Regions from separate parts of the Streptomyces sp. NPDC031479 genome, predicted to be linked through region 2. Evidence: predicted binding sites of a transcription regulator. Region 2 holds the regulator's gene; the other holds the start of a gene.
What was found. Region 2 encodes HrcA, which represses chaperone genes, less so after heat shock. Its sites were predicted from a motif close to TTNGCACTCNGNNNNNCNGAGTGCNAA; they were not measured.
Positions count from the first base shown of each region.

Region 1: a site for HrcA is predicted at 4,904-4,930, ahead of groES (co-chaperone GroES). Genes of this name have one in related genera too.

Region 1 covers NZ_JBVIKC010000018.1:106,425-116,474, reverse strand. The annotation lists gene ACZ5D2_RS21675 (LysR family transcriptional regulator) at 1-855, opposite strand, end outside; gene ACZ5D2_RS21670 (SDR family NAD(P)-dependent oxidoreductase) at 1,017-1,790, shown strand; gene ACZ5D2_RS21665 (ester cyclase) at 1,875-2,573, shown strand; gene groL (chaperonin GroEL) at 2,687-4,315, opposite strand; gene groES (co-chaperone GroES) at 4,452-4,760, opposite strand; gene ACZ5D2_RS21650 (DUF6234 family protein) at 5,063-5,497, shown strand; gene ACZ5D2_RS21645 (response regulator transcription factor) at 5,525-6,205, shown strand; gene ACZ5D2_RS21640 (sensor histidine kinase) at 6,198-7,571, shown strand; gene ACZ5D2_RS21635 (LCP family protein) at 7,661-8,893, shown strand; gene ACZ5D2_RS21630 (FtsW/RodA/SpoVE family cell cycle protein) at 8,881-10,050, shown strand, end outside.
Region 2 covers NZ_JBVIKC010000008.1:74,814-84,863, forward strand. The annotation lists gene ACZ5D2_RS11765 (AMP-dependent synthetase/ligase) at 1-1,770, shown strand, start outside; gene hemW (radical SAM family heme chaperone HemW) at 1,827-3,059, shown strand; gene ACZ5D2_RS11775 (Uma2 family endonuclease) at 3,160-3,714, shown strand; gene ACZ5D2_RS11780 (DUF3097 domain-containing protein) at 3,721-4,521, opposite strand; gene ACZ5D2_RS11785 (MBL fold metallo-hydrolase) at 4,550-5,281, opposite strand; gene hrcA (heat-inducible transcriptional repressor HrcA) at 5,492-6,508, shown strand; gene dnaJ (molecular chaperone DnaJ) at 6,509-7,645, shown strand; gene ACZ5D2_RS11800 (nitronate monooxygenase) at 7,791-8,882, shown strand; gene ACZ5D2_RS11805 (16S rRNA (uracil(1498)-N(3))-methyltransferase) at 8,879-9,622, shown strand; gene ACZ5D2_RS11810 (hypothetical protein) at 9,635-9,964, opposite strand; gene ACZ5D2_RS11815 (MerR family transcriptional regulator) at 9,961-10,050, opposite strand, start outside.

The sequences.
Region 1 (10,050 bases), on a different contig from region 2:
GGGTACGCGCGCCAGGTCGGGCAGCGTCAGCGCCACGACCTCCCGCTCCACCGCCGGCTCCACGGCCAGGGTGCTCACGCCCTTGGCCCGTACGGACTCCACCGCCAGCTCCGGCAGCACCGCGACCCCGAGCCCCGCCCCGACCAGCCCGACCACGGCGGGGTAGTCGTCGGTGGCGAAGTCGATGCGCGGGGTGAAGCCCGCGCCCTCGCACACCTCCACCAGATGGCGGCGGCAGCGCGGGCAGCCCGCGATCCAGGGCTCCTCGGCCAGTTCGGCCATGCCCACCCGCTCGGCGCCGGCCAGCCGGTGCCCGTCGGGAACCAGCCCGACGAGCCGGTCGGTGAGCAGCGGCGTGACCACCAGGTCCTCCCACTCGGCCGCCGCCCCCGCCGCCCCGCCCCCGTAGCGGAAGGCCAGGGCCAGGTCGCAGTCGCCCTCGCGCAGCATCTCCACCGACCGCGGCGGCTCCGCCTCGACCAGCGAGATGCGGGTGCCGGGGTGCGCGGCGCGCATCGCCGCGAGCGCGGTCGGCACCAGGGTGGAGCTCCCGCTCGGGAAGGAGACGAGCCGGACCCGCCCGGCGCGCAGCCCGGCAATGGCCGCGACCTCCTCCTCGGCCGCGGTCAGCCCGGCCAGGATCCCGGCCGCGTGGCGCACCAGGGCCTCGCCGGCCTGGGTCAGCCGCATCTCGCGGCCCGTGCGGATCAGCAGCGGGGTACCGGCCGACTGTTCGAGGGCCTTCATCTGCTGGGAGACGGCGGGCTGGGTGCAGCCGAGCTCACGGGCGGCGGCGGAGAAGGACCCGGTCCCGGCGACAGCGCGCAGGACCCGGAGATGGCGTGCCTCAATCACGGTTCGATCATAAGCCCGACTTTGACCGCGACGCCAATGCCCTCCCTGACCCTTTGAGCTCGGGGCCCCTTCCGGTGACACCGCGGAGCCGGAAGATCACGAGTGCGTACGCACCCGCCCGCGCAGGCGCTCAGGCCGGGCGGGGCGGCTAGGTTGCGCACATGACGACTGCGTTGATTACGGGATCCACGGCGGGCATCGGCGCCGCCTTCGCCCGCCGCCTGGCCACCCAGGGGCACAACCTCGTGCTGGTGGCCCGCGACACCAAGCGGCTGGCCGAGCAGGCCACCGAGCTGCACGACCGGCACGGCATCGAGGCGGAGGTGCTGACCGCCGACCTCTCCACGGAGCGGGGCATCGCGGCGGTCGAGACCCGCCTCGGGGACCGTACGCACCCCGTGGACCTGCTGGTCAACAACGCGGGCTTCGGCAACAAGGGCCGCTACCTCGACGTCTCGATGGCCGACGAGCTGGCCATGATCAAGGTGCACGTCGAGGCGGTGCTGCGGCTGACCTCGGCGGCGACCGGGTCGATGCGCTCGCGCGGGCGCGGCGGAGTGGTGAACGTGGCCTCGGTGGCGGCCTTCGTGCCGCGCGGCACCTACGGCGCGAGCAAGGCGTGGGTCGTGCAGTTCACCCAGGGGGCGGCACGGGACCTCGCGGGTTCCGGAGTGCGGCTGATGGCCCTGTGCCCCGGATTCGTGCGGACCGAGTTCCACCAGCGGGCGGGCATGGGGACGGACAACATCCCGGGCTGGCTGTGGCTCGACGCCGACAAGCTGGTGGCGGCGGCCCTGGCGGACCTGGCCCGCGGCAAGACCGTGTCGATCCCCGACCCGCGGTACAAGGCGCTGATGGGAGTGGTGAAGCTGACGCCGCGCGGGATCCTCGGCGGCGTGTCCTCCCGCACCGGGCGCAAGTACGGCCCCCAGTAACCGGTGTGACCCACAGGTAAGCCTGGCAAGTGGGTGAAATCTCCCTAAACTGGACGTGTCCCATCCACCACAGGAGGCGACGCGATGACATTCGTACAGGTGATCGATTACGAGACGAAGCGGTTCGACGAGATGAACGCGCTCATCGACCGCTATGCGGAACAGACCAGCGGCAGGCGCACGGTCACCCACACCATGATCGGCCGGGACCGCGACGCGCAGACGCACTACGTGGACCTCGTCGAATTCCCGTCCTACGAGGAGGCCATGAGGAACTCTCACCTCCCGGAGACCGACCGGATGTTCCAGGAGATGGTGGCCCTCTGCGAGGGAATGCCGAAGTTCATGAACCTCGACGTCGTCCGGGACGAGTACCTCAACAAGCTGGTCGCGAACCGGGTCTTCGACGAGATCGCCGTGAAGGGCAACTTCGACGTCATCGAGGAGTGCATCGCGGCCGACTACATCACGCACGACATGATGGACACGGAGGGCCGCGGCAACGGCCGGGACGGGATGCGGCAGACCATCGGCATGTGGCGGGACGCGTTCGACTTCACGTTCGACAAGACGCGCCAGCTCGCCGAAGGGGACTGCGTCACCACGCTGTGGAACTGGAAGGGCACCCACAAGGGCGAGTTCATGGGGGTCGCGCCGACCGGCAAGGAAGTCAGCATGTCGGGATGTATGACCTGCCGGATCGAGAACGGGCAGGTCGCGGAGGACTGGTGGTACTACGACGCCCCCGGTCTGATGCGGCAGCTGGGCATGATGCCCGGCTGACCGGATGCCCGGACGGCGCGGGAGGCGCCGACGGCAAGGAACGCAAGAGGCCCTGGTCACCCCCGCTGGGCAGCGGTGACCAGGGCCTTCTCACGCGTCAGGCGGCGTCAGCCTCAGTGGCTGTGGCCGTGACCGTGGCCGTGACCGGCGTCGGCCTCTTCCTCGGCCGGCTTCTCGACGACCAGGGTCTCGGTCGTGAGCAGCAGGGAGGCGATGGAAGCGGCGTTCTCCAGCGCGGAGCGGGTGACCTTGACCGGGTCGATGACGCCGGCCTTGACCAGGTCGCCGTACTCGCCGGTGGCGGCGTTGAAGCCCTGGCCCTTTTCGAGCTCGGCGACCTTGGAGGTGATGACGTAACCCTCCAGGCCGGCGTTCTCGGCGATCCAGCGCAGCGGCTCGACGGCGGCGCGGCGCACGACGGAGACGCCGGTGCCCTCGTCGCCGGTCAGGCCGAGGTTCCCGTCGAGGACCTTGACGGCGTGGACGAGCGCGGAGCCACCGCCGGAGACGATGCCCTCCTCGACCGCGGCGCGGGTCGCCGAGATGGCGTCCTCAAGGCGGTGCTTCTTCTCCTTGAGCTCCACCTCGGTGGCGGCGCCGACCTTGATGACGCAGACGCCGCCGGCGAGCTTCGCCAGGCGCTCCTGCAGCTTCTCGCGGTCCCAGTCGGAGTCCGTGGACTCGATCTCGGCCTTGATCTGGTTGACGCGGCCCGCGACGTCAGCGGCGTTGCCGCCACCGTCGACGATGGTCGTGTCGTCCTTGGAGATGGTCACGCGGCGCGCGGAGCCGAGGACGTCCAGACCGGCCTGGTCGAGCTTGAGGCCGACCTCCTCGGCGATGACGGTGGCACCGGTGAGGGTGGCCATGTCCTGCAGCATCGCCTTGCGGCGGTCGCCGAAGCCGGGGGCCTTGACCGCGACCGCGTTGAAGGTGCCGCGGATCTTGTTGACGACGAGGGTGGAGAGCGCCTCGCCCTCGACGTCCTCGGCGATGATCAGCAGCGGGCGGGAGCCGCCGGCCTGGATGACCTTCTCCAGCAGCGGCAGGAGGTCCTGGATCGAGGAGATCTTGCCCTGGTTGATCAGGATGTACGGGTCGTCGAGGACGGCCTCCATACGCTCCTGGTCGGTCACCATGTACGGGGAGAGGTAGCCCTTGTCGAAGGCCATGCCCTCGGTGAACTCCAGCTCCAGGCCGAAGGCGTTGGACTCCTCGACGGTGATGACACCGTCCTTGCCGACCTTGTCCATCGCCTCGGCGATGAGCTCGCCGACCTGCTGGTCCTGCGCGGAGAGCGCGGCCACGGCGGCGATGTCGGACTTGTCCTCGATCGGGCGGGCGGTCGCGAGGAGGTCCTCGGACACGGCCTTGACCGCGGCGTCGATGCCCTTCTTCAGGGCGGCCGGGGAGGCGCCGGCGGCGACGTTGCGCAGACCCTCGCGGACCAGCGCCTGGGCCAGCACGGTGGCGGTGGTGGTGCCGTCACCCGCGATGTCGTTGGTCTTGGTCGCCACCTCCTTCACGAGCTGGGCGCCCAGGTTCTCGTACGGGTCGTCCAGCTCGACCTCGCGGGCGATGGTGACACCGTCGTTGGTGATGGTGGGAGCGCCGAACTTCTTGTCGATGACGACGTTGCGGCCCTTGGGGCCGATCGTCACCTTGACCGTGTCGGCAAGCTTGTTGACACCGCGCTCGAGGGCGCGACGGGCGTCCTCGTCAAACTTAAGAATCTTCGGCATGGGAGCGGTCAGCCCTCTCGTTGCGATCCCCGGCCGCTCACCGCGACCGCCTGTCTAGAACGAACTACGCCCCTCGCCGCCCGGCATCAGCAGGGGTGACCAGGGGCGTAGCTCAAGGCAAAACTGGAGAAGCGAATTACTTCTCGACGATCGCGAGCACGTCGCGGGCCGAGAGGACGAGGTACTCCTCGCCGTTGTACTTCACTTCGGTGCCGCCGTACTTGGAGTACAGGACGACGTCGCCGACGGTGACGTCCAGCGGGAGACGCTGGCCGTCCTCGAAGCGGCCCGGGCCCACGGCAAGGACGACGCCCTCCTGGGGCTTCTCCTTCGCGGTGTCCGGGATGACCAGGCCAGAGGCCGTGGTCTGCTCGGCGTCGAGCGGCTGGACCACGATGCGGTCCTCAAGCGGCTTGATGGCAACCTTGGAGCTGGTGGTCGTCACGATCCGACCTCCCCCTTCGGAGATCCGGGGTTAACTGTCTGAGGTGGCGACCAGGTCGATCCGTCGTCGCGGGTGCCGGATCTGCCTGTCGCTGTGTTGGCACTCACCGGGGGCGAGTGCCAGACGCGAGACTATTCCGGCGATTAGCACTCGGTCAAGCGGAGTGCCAATCCAGCTCCCGCGGCGTCGTCATCCGGCCGCCCCTTGGCCGAGAATCCGAAGGCACGTGCGAGGTACCCGTGGGTACGCGTAGGTATCCGTACTCAGGCGGCGGCACCGGCCCGCGGACGAGACTGCCCCCCATGACGAGACCGACACACGGCGAACGCGCACGCACCGGATCCGACTGGGTCGCGGACATCGCGACCGCCCTGCTGCTGACCCTGCTGGAGGCCGCGGCCGTCGCCGTCGGCCTCTACGTGGCGGTCGTCGCCGCCTGGGACGCCCAGGGCACCGGGGGCGACGACCGGACGGTCCTGGTCCTGCTGCTGGGCGGACTCGTCCTGGCGGCCGTGACCGCCGGGGTCGTCTCCGGCCGCGCCTTCCGCCGCCGCGCGCCCGTCACCGGATGCGTCCAGGCACTGGTGTGCGCGGCCCTGCTCGTGGGCACCGCGGCCGTGGCCCACCAGTCCCGCGACCAGCTCCGGTCCGATCCGCCCGCGCCGGCGTCCCCGTACCGGGGCACGTACGGCCAGTGCTTCAGCGGCGGCGACGACCACGAGTGTCCGGGCGGTTGAGACGGCCGGTGTGTGAGAGTGGAAGCCGTGCGCATCCTCGTGGTCGAAGACGAAGAGAACCTGGCCGAATCCCTCCGCCAGGGCCTGTCCGCCGACGGCCACCGCGTGGACGTCGCCCACGACGGCCACCGCGGCCTGGAACTGGCCCTCACCGGCGGCCCGTACGACGCCGTGCTCCTGGACCTGATGCTCCCCGGTCTCGGCGGCGCCGAGATCTGCGCCCGGATGCGCGCCCACGGCGTCCCCACCCCCGTCCTGATGCTGACCGCCAAGGACGGCGAGCACGACGAGGCCGAGGGCCTCGACGCGGGCGCCGACGACTACCTCACCAAACCCTTCTCCTTCGTCGTGCTCGGCGCCCGGCTGCGCGCCCTCGCCCGCCGCGCCGCCGCCCCCGAACCCGCCGTGCTGCGCGCCGGCGACCTGGTCCTCGACCCGCAGGACCGCCGCTGCCGCCGCGGCACGCACGACATCGAACTCACCGCGCGCGAGCTCGGCGTCCTCGCCTGCCTGATGGAGCGCCCCGGCCGGGCCGTCGCCAAACAGGACATCCTCGACGAGGTCTGGGACGCCCCCCACGACATCGACCCGAACATCGTCGAGGTCTACGTCTCCTCCCTGCGCAAGAAGATCGACGCCCCCTTCGGCCGCCGCTCCATCCTCACCGTGCACGGCACCGGCTACCGGATGGCCCCCGACGGTGGTTAGCAGCGTCCGCGCGCGGGCCGCCCTGGCGGCCGCCCTCGCGATGGCCGCCGTCCTGGCCGGCGGCGGACTGTGGCTGTACACCCTCATGCGCGCCAACCTCCTCGACAACACCACCGGCCGCACCGAACTCGCCGCGCGCAAGGTCGCCGCCCAGCTCGACACCCGCACCCTGCCGCCCGGCGGGCGGCTGCCCGCGCCGGAGAGCGGCGTGGACCTGGTCCTCGTACGGGACGCGGCCGGGCGGACGGTCTCCACCAGCGGGGGCCCGCAGGACGTCCCCGGCCTCGCCGCCCTGCGCCCCGCACCGGGCCAGGACTCCCGCTCCGTCGTGCTCGGCCCCGCGCGCCCCGGCGCGGAACGGCGGGTGGCCGTCGTCGTCACCGCCCCCGGCACGGGCGGCGATCCGCACCCCCCTTACACCGTCTACGCGATGACGGTGCTCAGCGACGTCGACGACGCCACCCGCGCCATCGCCCTCGGACTGCTCGCCGGCGCGCCCCCGCTGATCGCCTTCGCGGCGGCCCTGGCGTGGTGGGTCACCGGGCAGGCGCTGCGGCCCGTCACCGCCATCCGTACGGAACTCGCCGCCGTCACCGCCAGCGAGCTCGACCGGCGCGTCCCCGACCCCGGCGGCGCCGACGAGATCGCCCGGCTGGCCCGGACCGTCAACGACACCCTCGACCGGCTGGAACGCTCCGACGCCCGCCAGCGCCAGTTCACCGCCGATGCCTCGCACGAGCTGCGCAACCCCCTGGCCGCCGTCCGCGCCCGGCTGGAAGTCGCCCTGGCCCGGCCGCGTCCCGACCGGGAGTCGGTGTCCGCCGCGCTGGCCGACACCGAACGGCTCCAGCGGATCGCCGCCGACCTGCTGCTGCTGGCCCGCCTCGACGGCGGACCCGCGCCGCGCTCCGAGCCCGTCGACCTCGCGCTGCTCGCCGCCGAGGACGCGGCCCGGCGGCCCGCGCCCCGGGTACCGCTGCGGCTGGCCGCGCCCGCGCCCGTACCGGCGTACGGGGATCCGGCGCGGCTGGAGCGGGCCCTGGCCAACCTGGTGGACAACGCCCTTCGGTACGCCCGCTCCGGGGTCCTGGTCCGGGCCGTCGCCGAGGACGACGGCTGGGCGGTGCTGGAGGTCACCGACGACGGTCCGGGCATCCCGGAGGCGGACCGGGACCGGGTCTTCGAGCGGTTCGTACGCCTCGACGCGGACCGGGGGCGGGCCGGCGGCGGGACCGGGCTGGGCCTGGCCATCGCCCGGGAGATCGCGCGGGCCCACGGGGGCGACGTACGCGCGCTGGCGGCCCGGGAGGGCGCCGCGGGCGCCCGGCTGGAGCTGCGGGTCCCGTCGGGGCCGCGGGGCGGCTGAAGGGGGCGAGGGGCGGCCGAAGGGGGCCAGGAGGGCGTGGCCACCGGACTCAGGATTCCTTCAGGGCCACTGGGCCAGGATCGGCTGGCATGAGTGCGCACCGCAGGAAGACCGCCCGCCGCCGCAGGCGCCCGCCACGGCGGATCGGCCGCAAGCTGCTCGTCGCGGGCTGCGCCCTGACGGTGTTGGCGGGCGGCACGGCCTGGTACCTCTACCGGGACCTCGCGTCGAGCATCGGCAGCTCCCGCGCCCTGGAGGGCGCCGAGAAGTCGGCGCACGGGGACCTGAACATCCTGCTCATCGGCCTGGACAGCCGCCGCGACCAGAATGGCGACGAGCTGCCCGAGGAGGTCCTCGACAAGCTGCACGCGGGCAATTCGGACATCGGCGGCTACAACGCCAACACCATGATCCTGCTGCACGTGCCGGGCGACGGCGGCAAGGCGAAGGCCTTCTCCATACCGCGCGACGACTTCGTGGACATCTCCGGCGTGCCCGGCCACGGGAAAGACAAGATCAAGAAGGCGTACGGGCTGGCGAAGGCGGCGAAGGAGGACCAGCTCTCCGCGCAGGGCGTGAACGACCGGCGACGGCTGGAACGGGAGGGGCGCGAGGCGGGGCGCAAGGCCCAGATCGACACGGTGCGCGCCTTCCTGGGCGTCCCGGTCGATCACTTCGCCGAGCTCAACCTGGCCGGTTTCTACCACCTGGCCGACGCGCTGGACGGCGTACCGGTGTGCCTGAGGAAGCCGGTGAAGGACAAGTACTCGGGCGCCGACTTCCCCGCGGGCCGCCAGACCCTCAACGGCGCCCAGTCCCTCGCCTTCGTACGGCAGCGGCACGGGCTGGAGATGGGCGACCTGGACCGGACGAAGCGGCAGCAGGCGTTCCTGGCGGGCGCCACGCAGAAGCTGAACTCGGCCGGGACCTTCACGGACCCGGTGAAGCTGCTCAAGCTGATCGACACCGCGAAACAGGACGTCGTGACCGACGCGGGCTGGGATCTGCTGGCCTTCGTGAAGCAGGCGAAGAACCTGTCCGGGGGAAAAGTGCAATTTACGACACTCCCCGTGGAGGGGTTCGGAAGGAACCATGGGGAGGACATCAACGTCGTAGATGATATGAAGATAAAGCGCCTCATTGCAGAGCAGATCGGTCCTCAGGCCACTGCGACCCCGAGTGCACCGGGCGCCGCCTCCTCACCTTCCTCCCCGGCCCCTCCCTCCTCTTCGTCCTCCCCCGCCGCGTCACCGCCGGCACCCCCTTCCCCCGCGGAGCAGCCCGGAACCATCGACGGCGGCGGCGTCCCGTGCGTGGACTGAGGCCCCAGACGGTGTCGGGTGCGCGCCGGCGCACCGAAGCACTGCTCCTGCTCCTCGTCATCGGCATCGCCGTCTTCGGCCACGTGAGCGCCGGGCTGGCGATGAACGGGGAGCTGCCGCAGCAGCTCGTCAGCTTCGTCATCAGCCTGACGCTGCTGTCCCTCGTGGGACACCTGGGCATCCGCCGGTTCGCGCCGTACGCCGACCCGCTGATCTTCCCGCTCGCCATGCTGCTGACCGGGCTCGGCCTGGTGCTGATCCACCGCCTCGACCAGGGGTACATCGAGCGGTACGGCTCCGAGGCGAACGCGCCGGGCCAGCTGATGTGGACGGTGGTCGGGGTCGCCGCCTGCATCCTGGTGGTGGCGCTGCTGCGTGACCACCGGCTGCTCCAGCGGTTCATCTACATCACGATGGCCGTCGCACTGGTACTGCTGATCGCGCCGGCGTTCTTCGGCGCGGACACGTACGGCGCGAAACGCTGGATCATCCTCTTCGGCTTCTCGGTCCAGCCCGGCGAATTCGTGAAGATCATGATCGCGATCTTCTTCGCGGGCTACCTGGTCATCCACCGGGATTCCCTGGCCCTGACGGGCCGGAAGTTCCTGGGCATGCGGATGCCCCCGATGCGTCAGCTCGGCCCGATCGTCACGGTGTGGGTCCTGTCCATGCTCGTCCTCGTCTTCGAGCGCGACCTGGGCACCTCGCTGATCTTCTTCGGCGTCTTCGTGGTGATGCTCTACGTGGCCACCGAGCGCACCAGCTGGATCGTGTGCGGTCTGTTCATGGCGGCGGTGGGCGCCTTCGCGGTGGGGGCGACCGAGCCGCACGTGAAGGCCCGCGTGGCGGCGTGGCTGAACCCGCTCTCCTACTACTGGAAGGACCGCCCGCCGGGCGTCACCTCCGACCAGTCGGCACAGGCGCTGTTCAGCTTCGGCACCGGCGGCGTCTCGGGCACCGGCCTGGGGCTGGGCCACCCCGAGCTGATCAAGTTCGCGGGCCGCAGCGACTTCATCCTGACGACGGTCGGCGAGGAACTGGGCCTGGCCGGCGTCATGGCCGTCCTGATCCTCTACGCCCTCCTCGTGCAGCGGGGCCTGCGGATGGCTCTGGCCGCGCGCGACCCGTTCGGCAAGCTCCTGGCGGTCGGCCTGGCC
Region 2 (10,050 bases):
GAGGGCGGTCCGGACGACTGGAAGTCGCTGAGCTGGGGGCAGGCGGCCGAGCGGGTCTTCGCCATCGCGGCGGGCCTGATCTCCCTGGGCCTGCGCCCGGAGGAGCGGGTCGCGCTCGCCTCCAACACCCGGGTCGAGTGGATCCTGTCCGACCTCGGCGTGATGTGCGCGGGCGGCGCGGTCACCACGATCTACCCCAGCACCAACGCCGAGGAGTCCTCGTACATCCTCGCGGACTCCGAGAGCCGGGTGCTGATCGCCGAGGACGCCAAGCAGCTCGCGAAGGCCCGCGAGCGCCGCGCCGGCCTGCCGAACCTCGCCCACGTGGTGGTCCTGGACGCGGCCGACGCCGTCGGCGCCGACGGCGACCCCGAGGGCTGGGTCCTCTCCCTCGCCGACCTGGAGGCGCTCGGCAACGAGCACCTGGCCAAGCACCCCGAGGCGGTCAAGGAGCGGATCGCGGCCATCACCGCCGACCAGCTCGCCACCCTCATCTACACCTCCGGCACCACCGGCCGCCCCAAGGGCGTCCGTCTGCCGCACGACAACTGGTCGTACATGGCCAAGGCCACCGTGGCCACGGGCATGATCCACTCGGACGACGTCCAGTACCTGTGGCTGCCGCTGGCGCACGTCTTCGGCAAGGTGCTGACCTCCGGGCAGATCGAGGTCGGGCACGTCACCGCGGTCGACGGCCGGATCGACAAGATCATCGAGAACCTGCCGGTGGTCCAGCCGACGTACATGGCGGCCGTCCCGCGCATCTTCGAGAAGGTCTACAACGGCGTGGCCGCCAAGGCGCGGGCCGGCGGCGGGGCCAAGTACAAGATCTTCCAGTGGTCGGTCGGCGTCGCCCGCGAGTACGCCAAGGTCACCCAGGACAACTTCCGCCGCACGGGCCAGGCCACCGCCCCCTTCGGCCTCGCCACCAAGCACAGGATCGCCGACGCGCTCGTCTACTCCAAGCTCCGCGAGGCCTTCGGCGGCAAGCTGCGGGCCGCCGTCTCCGGCGCCTCCGCCCTCGCCCCCGAGATCGGCTACTTCTTCTCCGGCGCGGGCATCCACATCCTGGAGGGCTACGGCCTGACGGAGTCCAGCGCGGCCTCCTTCGTCAACCCCGGCGAGGCCTACCGCACCGGCACCGTCGGCAAGCCGCTGCCCGGCACCGAGGTCCGCATCGCCGACGACGGCGAGGTCCTGCTGCGCGGCCCCGGCATCATGCAGGGCTACCACGGGCAGCCCGACAAGACCGCCGAGGTGCTGGAGAGCGACGGCTGGCTGCACACCGGCGACATCGGCGAGCTGTCCCCCGACGGGTACCTGCGGATCACCGACCGCAAGAAGGACCTGATCAAGACCTCGGGCGGCAAGTACGTCGCCCCGGCGGAGATCGAGGGCCACTTCAAGGCGATCTGCCCGTACGTGTCGACCATCGTCGTGCACGGCGCCGACCGGAACTTCTGCTCGGCCCTGATCGCCCTCGACGAGCCGGCGATCCTCGGCTGGGCCGCCGAGAACGGCCTGGAGGGCAAGTCGTACGCCCAGGTCCTGGCCGCGCCGGAGACCGACCGCCTGATCGAGACCTACGTCCAGACCCTGAACGAGGGCCTCCAGCGCTGGCAGACGATCAAGAAGTTCCGGATCCTCCCGCGCGACCTGGACGTCGAGCACGGCGACCTGACGCCCAGCCTCAAGCTGAAGCGCCCGGTCGTCGAGCGTGAGTTCAAGCACCTCATCGACGAGATGTACGCGGGTTCCCGGGAGGCCTGACCGGCGCCCGGCCCGACGCGGGAAACGACCTTGGGGCAGTGCGGGACAATGGGCCCATGCCTTCCGCACTGCCCGACGGTGAACCCATGCCCGAAGACGGCTCGCTGCCGTCGCACGCCCTGGCGGGTGCCGGGGACCGGCCGCTCGGGTTCTACCTGCACGTCCCGTACTGCGCCACGCGCTGCGGGTACTGCGACTTCAACACCTACACGGCCACCGAGCTGCGGGGGACCGGCGGGGTGCTCGCCTCCCGGGAGAACTACGCCGACACCCTGATCGACGAGGTCCGCCTGGCCCGCAAGGTGCTCGGGGACGACCCCCGGGCCGTGCGGACCGTCTTCGTCGGCGGCGGCACGCCCACGCTGCTGCCCGCCCGCGACCTCGTCCGGATGCTCGCGGCGATCCGCGACGAGTTCGGGCTGGCCGAGGACGCCGAGGTCACCACCGAGGCCAATCCGGAGTCCGTGGACCCGCGGTACCTCGCGGAGCTCCGCGAGGGCGGCTTCAACCGGATCTCCTTCGGCATGCAGAGCGCGAAGCAGCACGTCCTGAAGGTGCTCGACCGCACCCACACCCCCGGCCGCCCCGAGGCCTGCGTCGCGGAGGCCCGCGCGGCGGGCTTCGAGCACGTCAACCTGGACCTGATCTACGGCACGCCGGGGGAGACGGACCAGGACTGGCGCGACTCCCTGGCCGCGGCCATCGGCGCCGGGCCCGACCACGTCAGCGCCTACGCCCTGATCGTCGAGGAGGGCACGCAGCTGGCCCGCCGGATCCGCCGCGGCGAGGTCCCGATGACCGACGACGACGTCCACGCCGACCGGTACCTGATCGCGGACTCCGTCATGGCGGAGGCCGGGTACTCCTGGTACGAGGTGTCGAACTGGGCCACGACCGAGGCCGGCCGCTGCCTGCACAACGAGCTGTACTGGCGCGGGGCCGACTGGTGGGGCGCGGGCCCGGGCGCCCATTCGCACGTCGGCGGGGTGCGCTGGTGGAACGTGAAGCACCCCGGTGCCTACGCCGCGGCCCTCGCGGAGGGCCGTTCCCCCGGCGCGGGGCGCGAGCTGCTGTCCGCGGAGGACCGGCGCGTGGAGCGGATCCTGCTGGAGCTGCGGCTGGTCGACGGCGTCCCGCTGTCGCTGCTGGCCCCGGCCGGCCTGGCGGCCGCCGGGAAGGCGCTGGCGGACGGGCTGCTGGAGCCGGCCCCGTACGGTGCGGGGCGCGCGGTGCTGACCCTGCGCGGGCGGCTGCTGGCCGACGCGGTGGTGCGGGACCTGGTGGACTGACCACTCCACGGAGTGAATCGCTGCGGATCGGGGCAGGTGCGGCCTAGCCTGTTCGTAGCCTTCTGCCGCAAGCCCGGCGGCAGAAGTGGAGGGCACGGAGATGACCGCTGTGGACGATCGCCGGATGACCGAGTACTTCGAGAGCTTCGAGGCTCCCGAGGGGGTCAAGGTCGAGCTCCTCAGGGGTGAAATCGTGATGATGGCGGGGCCGGACGTGGTCCACAACCTGATCGTCATGTTCGTGCAGCGGCAGATCCCCATGGACCGCTGGTACCCGCTCCAGACGCAGGACGTGGATATTCCGGGGGAATCGTCGGAGCCGCAGCCGGACCTCGTCGTCCTGCCGAGCGAGGCGGCGCCGGAGTCGGGCCGTCTCCTGCCCGCAGCCGCCCTGGCGATGGTGGTCGAGGTCGTTTCCAAGACCAGCAAGCTGCGCGACTACGTGACGAAGCGCTCCATCTACGCGGCCGGCGGCATTCCCGCCTATCTGATCATCGACCCCTTCCAGGCCACGTGCGTGGTGCTCACCGAGCCCTTCGGTGCCGGAGAGGAAGCCGACTACCGGGGCGCGCGGACCAGCAAGTTCGGTGAGCCGGTCCCGCTCGACGTCCTCGGCGTCACGCTCGACACCACGGAGTTCGCCACCCTGCCGTAGACCGGGTCAGGGCGCCGTGACGAAGTCGATCAGCTCCTCCACCCGGCCCAGCAGGGTCGGCTCCAGGTCGCGGTAGGACGTGACGCGGGACAGGACGTGCTGCCAGGCGGCCCCGGTGTTCTCCGGCCAGCCCAGGGCCCGGCAGACGCCCGTCTTCCAGTCCTGGCCGCGCGGCACCTCGGGCCACGCCCGGATGCCCAGCGCGGACGGCTTCACCGCCTGCCAGACGTCCACGTACGGGTGACCCACCACCAGCACGTCCGGGGAGGTGACCGATGCCGCGATCCGGGATTCCTTCGACCCCGGCACCAGGTGGTCCACCAGGACGCCGAGGCGGGCGTCCGGCCCGGGGGCGAACTCCTCCACCACGGCCGCGAGGTCGTCGACGCCCTCCAGGTACTCCACCACCACGCCCTCGATGCGCAGGTCGTCACCCCAGACCCGCTCCACCAGTTCGGCGTCGTGACGGCCCTCCACGTAGATCCGTCCGGCGCGCGCCACCCGGGCCCGCGCCCCCGGGAGGGCCAGCGAGCCCGAGGCCGTACGGGCGGGCGCGGCGGGTGCCCGCGACGGGCGGGTCAGGGTCACCACGGCGCCGTCCAGCACGAAGCCGCGCGGCTCCAGGGGGAAGACCCGGCGCTTGCCGAAACGGTCCTCCAGGGTCACCGTGCCCGCCTCGCACGCCACCACCGCACCGCAGAAGTCGGTGCCCGCCACCTCGACCACCAGATCGGGGTCCGCGGCCACCTCCGGCACGGCCTTGGCACGCTTCCACTGCGGGGTCAGGTCGGGGGAGTACTCGCGCATCCGGCCGACACTAGGAGAACCGCCGCCGTCAGGTCCGCGACACGCCGAACAGGTCCGCCAGTGTGTCGTGTTGGGCACGCACGAAGCCGGCACCGACCACCGCTCCGTGACCCGGCACGTACAGCGCGTCGTCCCCGCCCAGCGCGAGCAGGCGGTCCAGGGCGGCGGGCCACTGCCCGGGCACCGCGTCCGTGCCGGCCTGGGGCTCGCCCGACTCCTCCACCAGGTCCCCGCAGAACACCACCTCCCGCTCGCCCGGCACCAGGACCGTCAGGTCGTGCTGCGAGTGCGCGGGCCCGACGTTGGCCAGCAGTACCTGTACGCCGCCCAGCTCCAGCGTCCACTCGCCCGACACCAGGTGCTCCGGCGCCCGCAGCAGGCCCGCCGCCTCGGCCGCCTCCGCCTCGTCCAGGCCCTGGCTGACCGCGCTCACGCGCAGCTCCTCACGGCCGCCGGGGGTCGCCAGCAGCCGGTCGAGGCCGACCGCCCCGTAGAACCGGGCGCCCTCGAAGGCCGGGCCGCCCAGCACGTGGTCGAAATGTCCGTGTGTGAATGCGATATGGGTCACGCGCCGGCCCGTCAGCCGCTCCGCCTCGGCCCGCACCAGGGCCCCCTCGCGCACGCAGGATCCGGGGTCGATCAGGAGCACCGACTCGTCCCCCACCACCAGTCCCACCGTGCAGTCCCACACCGGGAGCCGCCGCCGGCCGGCCCGCCCGGTCAGCCGTTCCCAGCCCGCCTCTTCCCAACGTACGTCCATGGGGCGACGCTACCCTGGCGGGCCGCCCTTGCCCCCGGTGTACTACCCGGCCGTACACTGACCGGGGGATCTCTGGCACTCGGGCGCTCGGAGTGCCAACCAGGGCCCGGGGGAAGCTCCGGCGGACCGCCGGCGGCGGGCCCGCCGCCCGCGAACCCCACGACCGACCGACGACCGACCGACGACCGACCGCATCCGGAGGTGTGCGCGATGCTCAGTGAACGCAGGCTCGAAGTGCTGCGCGCCATCGTCCAGGACTACGTCGGGACGGAGGAGCCGGTCGGTTCCAAGGCCCTCACCGAGCGCCACCGCCTCGGCGTCTCGCCCGCCACCGTGCGCAACGACATGGCCGTGCTGGAGGAGGAGGGCTACATCGCGCAGCCCCACACCAGCGCCGGCCGGATCCCCACCGACAAGGGCTACCGCCTCTTCGTCGACAAGCTGGCGGGGGTCAAGCCGCTGTCGACGCCCGAGCGGCGGGCCATCCAGAACTTCCTCGACGGCGCCGTCGACCTCGACGACGTGGTCGGCCGCACGGTGCGGCTGCTCGCGCAGCTCACCCGGCAGGTCGCCGTCGTCCAGTACCCCTCGCTGACCCGCTCCACCGTCCGGCACGTCGAGCTGCTGTCGCTGGCCCCGGCCCGGCTGATGCTCGTACTGATCACGGACACCGGGCGGGTCGAGCAGCGGCTCGTCGACACCCAGACGCCCTTCGGTGAGACCTCCCTCGCCGACCTGCGGGCGCGGCTGAACAGCCGGGTCGTCGGCCGTCGGTTCACCGACGTGCCGCAGCTCGTGCAGGACCTTCCGGAGTCGTTCGAGATCGACGACAGGGCGACCGTCAAGGCCGTCCTGGCGACCCTTCTCGAAACGCTGGCCGAGGAGGCGGAGGAGCGGCTGATGATCGGCGGCACCGCCAACCTCACTCGCTTCGGACATGATTTTCCCTTGACGATCAGGCCGGTGCTCGAAGCGCTCGAGGAGCACGTCGTGCTCCTCAAGCTGCTGGGCGAGGCGGGGGAGTCGGGGATGGCCGTACGGATCGGGCACGAGAACGCCTACGAGGGACTCAACTCCACGTCGGTCGTGTCCGTCGGCTACGGTTCGGGCGGCGAAGCAGTCGCCAAACTCGGCGTGGTCGGACCGACCCGCATGGACTACCCCGGAACGATGGGAGCGGTACGCGCAGTGGCACGTTACGTCGGACAGATCCTGGCGGAGTCGTAAGTGGCCACGGACTACTACGCCGTACTCGGCGTACGCCGCGACGCGTCCCAGGATGAGATCAAGAAGGCCTTCCGGCGGCTCGCGCGCGAGCTGCACCCGGACGTCAATCCCGATCCCAAGACGCAAGAGCGCTTCAAGGAGATCAACGCCGCCTACGAGGTCCTCTCGGACCCGCAGAAGAAGCAGGTCTACGACCTCGGCGGCGACCCGCTGTCCTCCTCGGGCGGCGGCGGCGCGGGCGGCTTCGGCGCGGGCGGCTTCGGCAACTTCTCGGACATCATGGACGCCTTCTTCGGCCAGTCCCAGCAGCGCGGCCCGCGCTCGCGGACCCGCCGCGGCCAGGACGCCATGATCCGTCTGGACCTGGAACTGGACGAGGCCGCCTTCGGCACGACCAAGGACATCCAGGTCGACACGGCCGTCGTCTGCACCACCTGCTCGGGCGAGGGCGCCGCCCCCGGCACCTCCGCGCAGACCTGTGACATGTGCCGCGGCCGCGGTGAGGTCTCGCAGGTCACCCGGTCCTTCCTGGGCCAGGTCATGACCTCGCGTCCCTGCCCGCAGTGCCAGGGCTTCGGCACCGTGGTCCCGACCCCGTGCCCCGAGTGCGCGGGCGACGGCCGGGTCCGCTCCCGCCGCAGCCTGACGGTCAAGATCCCCGCCGGTGTCGAGAACGGCACCCGGATCCAGCTCGCGGGTGAGGGCGAGGTCGGCCCCGGCGGCGGCCCCGCCGGCGACCTGTACGTGGAGATCCACGAGCTGCCGCACCCGACCTTCCAGCGGCGCGGGGACGACCTGCACTGCACGGTCACCATCCCCATGACGGCGGCGGCCCTGGGCACCAAGTGCCCGCTGGAGACGCTGGACGGCATGGAGGAGATCGACATCCGGCCCGGCACCCAGTCCGGCCAGGCGATCCCGCTGCACGGGCGGGGCGTCACGCACCTGCGCGGCGGCGGGCGCGGCGACCTGATCGTCCACGTCGAGGTCACCACCCCCGGCAAGCTGGACCCCCAGCAGGAGGACCTGCTGCGCCAGCTCGCGAAGCTGCGTGGCGAGGAGCGCCCGACGGGCCAGTTCGCCCCCGGCCAGCAGGGGCTCTTCAGCCGCCTGAAGGACGCGTTCAACGGCCGCTGACCGGCCCGCGGCAGCACGCAGGAGCCCGGTCCGGGGACGCCCCGGACCGGGCTCCGCGCTTTCCTCGCGGCCGGAGGGAACTGGACTATGCCAGGCGAATTGCCGTGATTCGGTCCGGTGCGCGGGACGTGGCACGATGCAGTCCATGTCCTCCGCGCCGAACGGTCTCCCCCGGTACCCGATCGTGCAGGCTCCCATGGCGGGCGGCGCCTCCTGCCCGCCGCTCGCCGCCGCCGTGTGCGAGGCCGGCGGGCTCGGTTTCCTGGCCGGCGGCTACAAGACCGCCGACGGCATGTACCAGGAGATTAAACAGCTCCGCGGCCTCACCCGACGGCCCTTCGGAGTGAACCTCTTCCTGCCGCAGACCGGGTACGTCGACCCGGCCGCCGTCGAGGCCTACCGCGGCCAGCTGGCCGGCGAGGCGAGCTGGTACGAGGTCTCGCTCGCCGAAGAGGACATCATCGGCACCTGCGACGACGGCTACGAGGCCAAGCTGGCGATCCTGCTGGAGGACCCCGTCCCGGTGGTCTCCTTCGCCTTCGGCTGCCCCGCGCCCACCGTGATCGGGCGCCTGCGCGCCGTCGGCACGCACACCGTCGTCACCGTGACCTCCGCCGACGAGGCCCGCACCGCCCAGGAGGCGGGCGCCGACGCCCTGTGCGTCCAGGGCGTCGAGGCCGGCGGACACCAGGGCACCTTCCGCGACGACCCGCAGACCGACGGCACGGCGGGCGTCGGCCTGCTCGCCCTGGTGGCGCAGGTCCGCGAGGCCGTGGCCCTCCCGATCACCGCCTCGGGCGGGCTGATGCGCGGGGCGCAGATCGCGGCGGTGCTCGCGGCGGGCGCGGAGGCGGCGCAGCTCGGCACGGCCTTCCTGGTCTGCCCGGAGTCCGGGGCGCACCCCCTGCACAAGAAGGCGCTGACGGACCCGCTGTTCGGTCACACGGAACTGACCCGGGCCTTCACCGGCCGCCCCGCCCGGGGCCTGGTCAACCGCTTCATGCGGGAGCACGGGCCGTACGCCCCTTCCGCGTACCCCCAGATCCACCACATGACCTCGGGGCTGCGCAAGGCCGCCGCCGCGGCCGGGGACCCGCAGGGCATGTCCCTGTGGGCCGGGCAGGGGCACCGGCTGGCGCGGGCGCTGCCCGCCGGGGAGCTGGTGGAGGTGCTGGCGGCCGAACTGGCCCAGGCGCAGAGTGCGTTGAAGGTGTTGCAGATGAGGAGAGCGTCATGACGGCCCCCGTGTTCGTGGTCGAAGAGGTCCCCGCGGGGCCGGAGTTCGTGCTGGACGGCCCCGAGGGCCGGCACGCGGTGTCGGTGAAGCGGCTCGAACCGGGCGAGGAACTCGTCCTCACGGACGGCCGCGGCCGCTGGGCCGACGCCGTGGTGAAGGCGGCGGAGGGCAAGGACCGGCTGGTCGTCTCCGTCTCTGGGGTCGCGCAGGAGCCCGAACCCGCCGTGCGGATCACGGTGGTGCAGGCGCTGCCCAAGGGCGACCGGGGCGAGGTCGCCGTCGAGACGATGACGGAGACCGGCGTCGACGCCATCGTGCCGTGGCAGGCCTCCCGGTGCATCACCCAGTGGCGGGGCGAGCGCGGGGCGAAGTCCCTGGCCAAGTGGCGGGCCACCGCCCGGGAGTCGGGCAAGCAGTCGCGCCGGGTGCGGTTCCCCGAGGTGGCCGAAGCGCTGTCCACCAAACAGGTGGCCGCGCTGCTGGCGGAGGCCGACCTGGCGATGGTGCTCCACGAGGACCGCGAGGCCGCCTCCGAGGCCCTGGCGACGGCGGAGCTGCCCGCGGCCGGCTCGGTGGTGCTGGTGGTCGGCCCCGAGGGCGGGGTGTCCCCGGAGGAGCTCGCGGCCTTCGCGCAGGCGGGTGCCCGCCCGTACCGGCTGGGCCGCTCGGTGCTGCGCACGTCCACGGCGGGCACGGCGGCGACCGCGGTCCTGCTGGCGCGCACGGGGCGCTGGGCGTAGGACGGCCCCGTCTCAGAGGGCCGTCCACGGGACGCGGCAGGTGTGCGGAGCCGGCCCCTCCGGGCACAGGGCCGCGATCACGCTCTTGCGGAGGGCCCCGCGCGTCCGCAGGGAACACACCAGGCGGACGCGCAGCTCGGCCGGCTGACGTGCGCCGCTGCTCCGGCCGGGATGTTCCACGGCCCACTGCGGCGCCAGGAAGCCGTACGCGCCGGGGGCCGGCGTCAGGCCCACGCCGACGATCCGGGCGCTGGGGGAACCGACGGCGTCCTCGACGAGGGCCCTGACGCGGCCGGCCCCCTCCGCGTCCGCGTACGGGCCGAACGCCGGCTCGCGCGTCATCGCGCCGCCGCCCCGGTGAACCAGGAGTGCACGGGAGCGAGGGTGGGCGACGGGGGCCAGCCGTTGACCGTCGCCAGGAGCCTCCA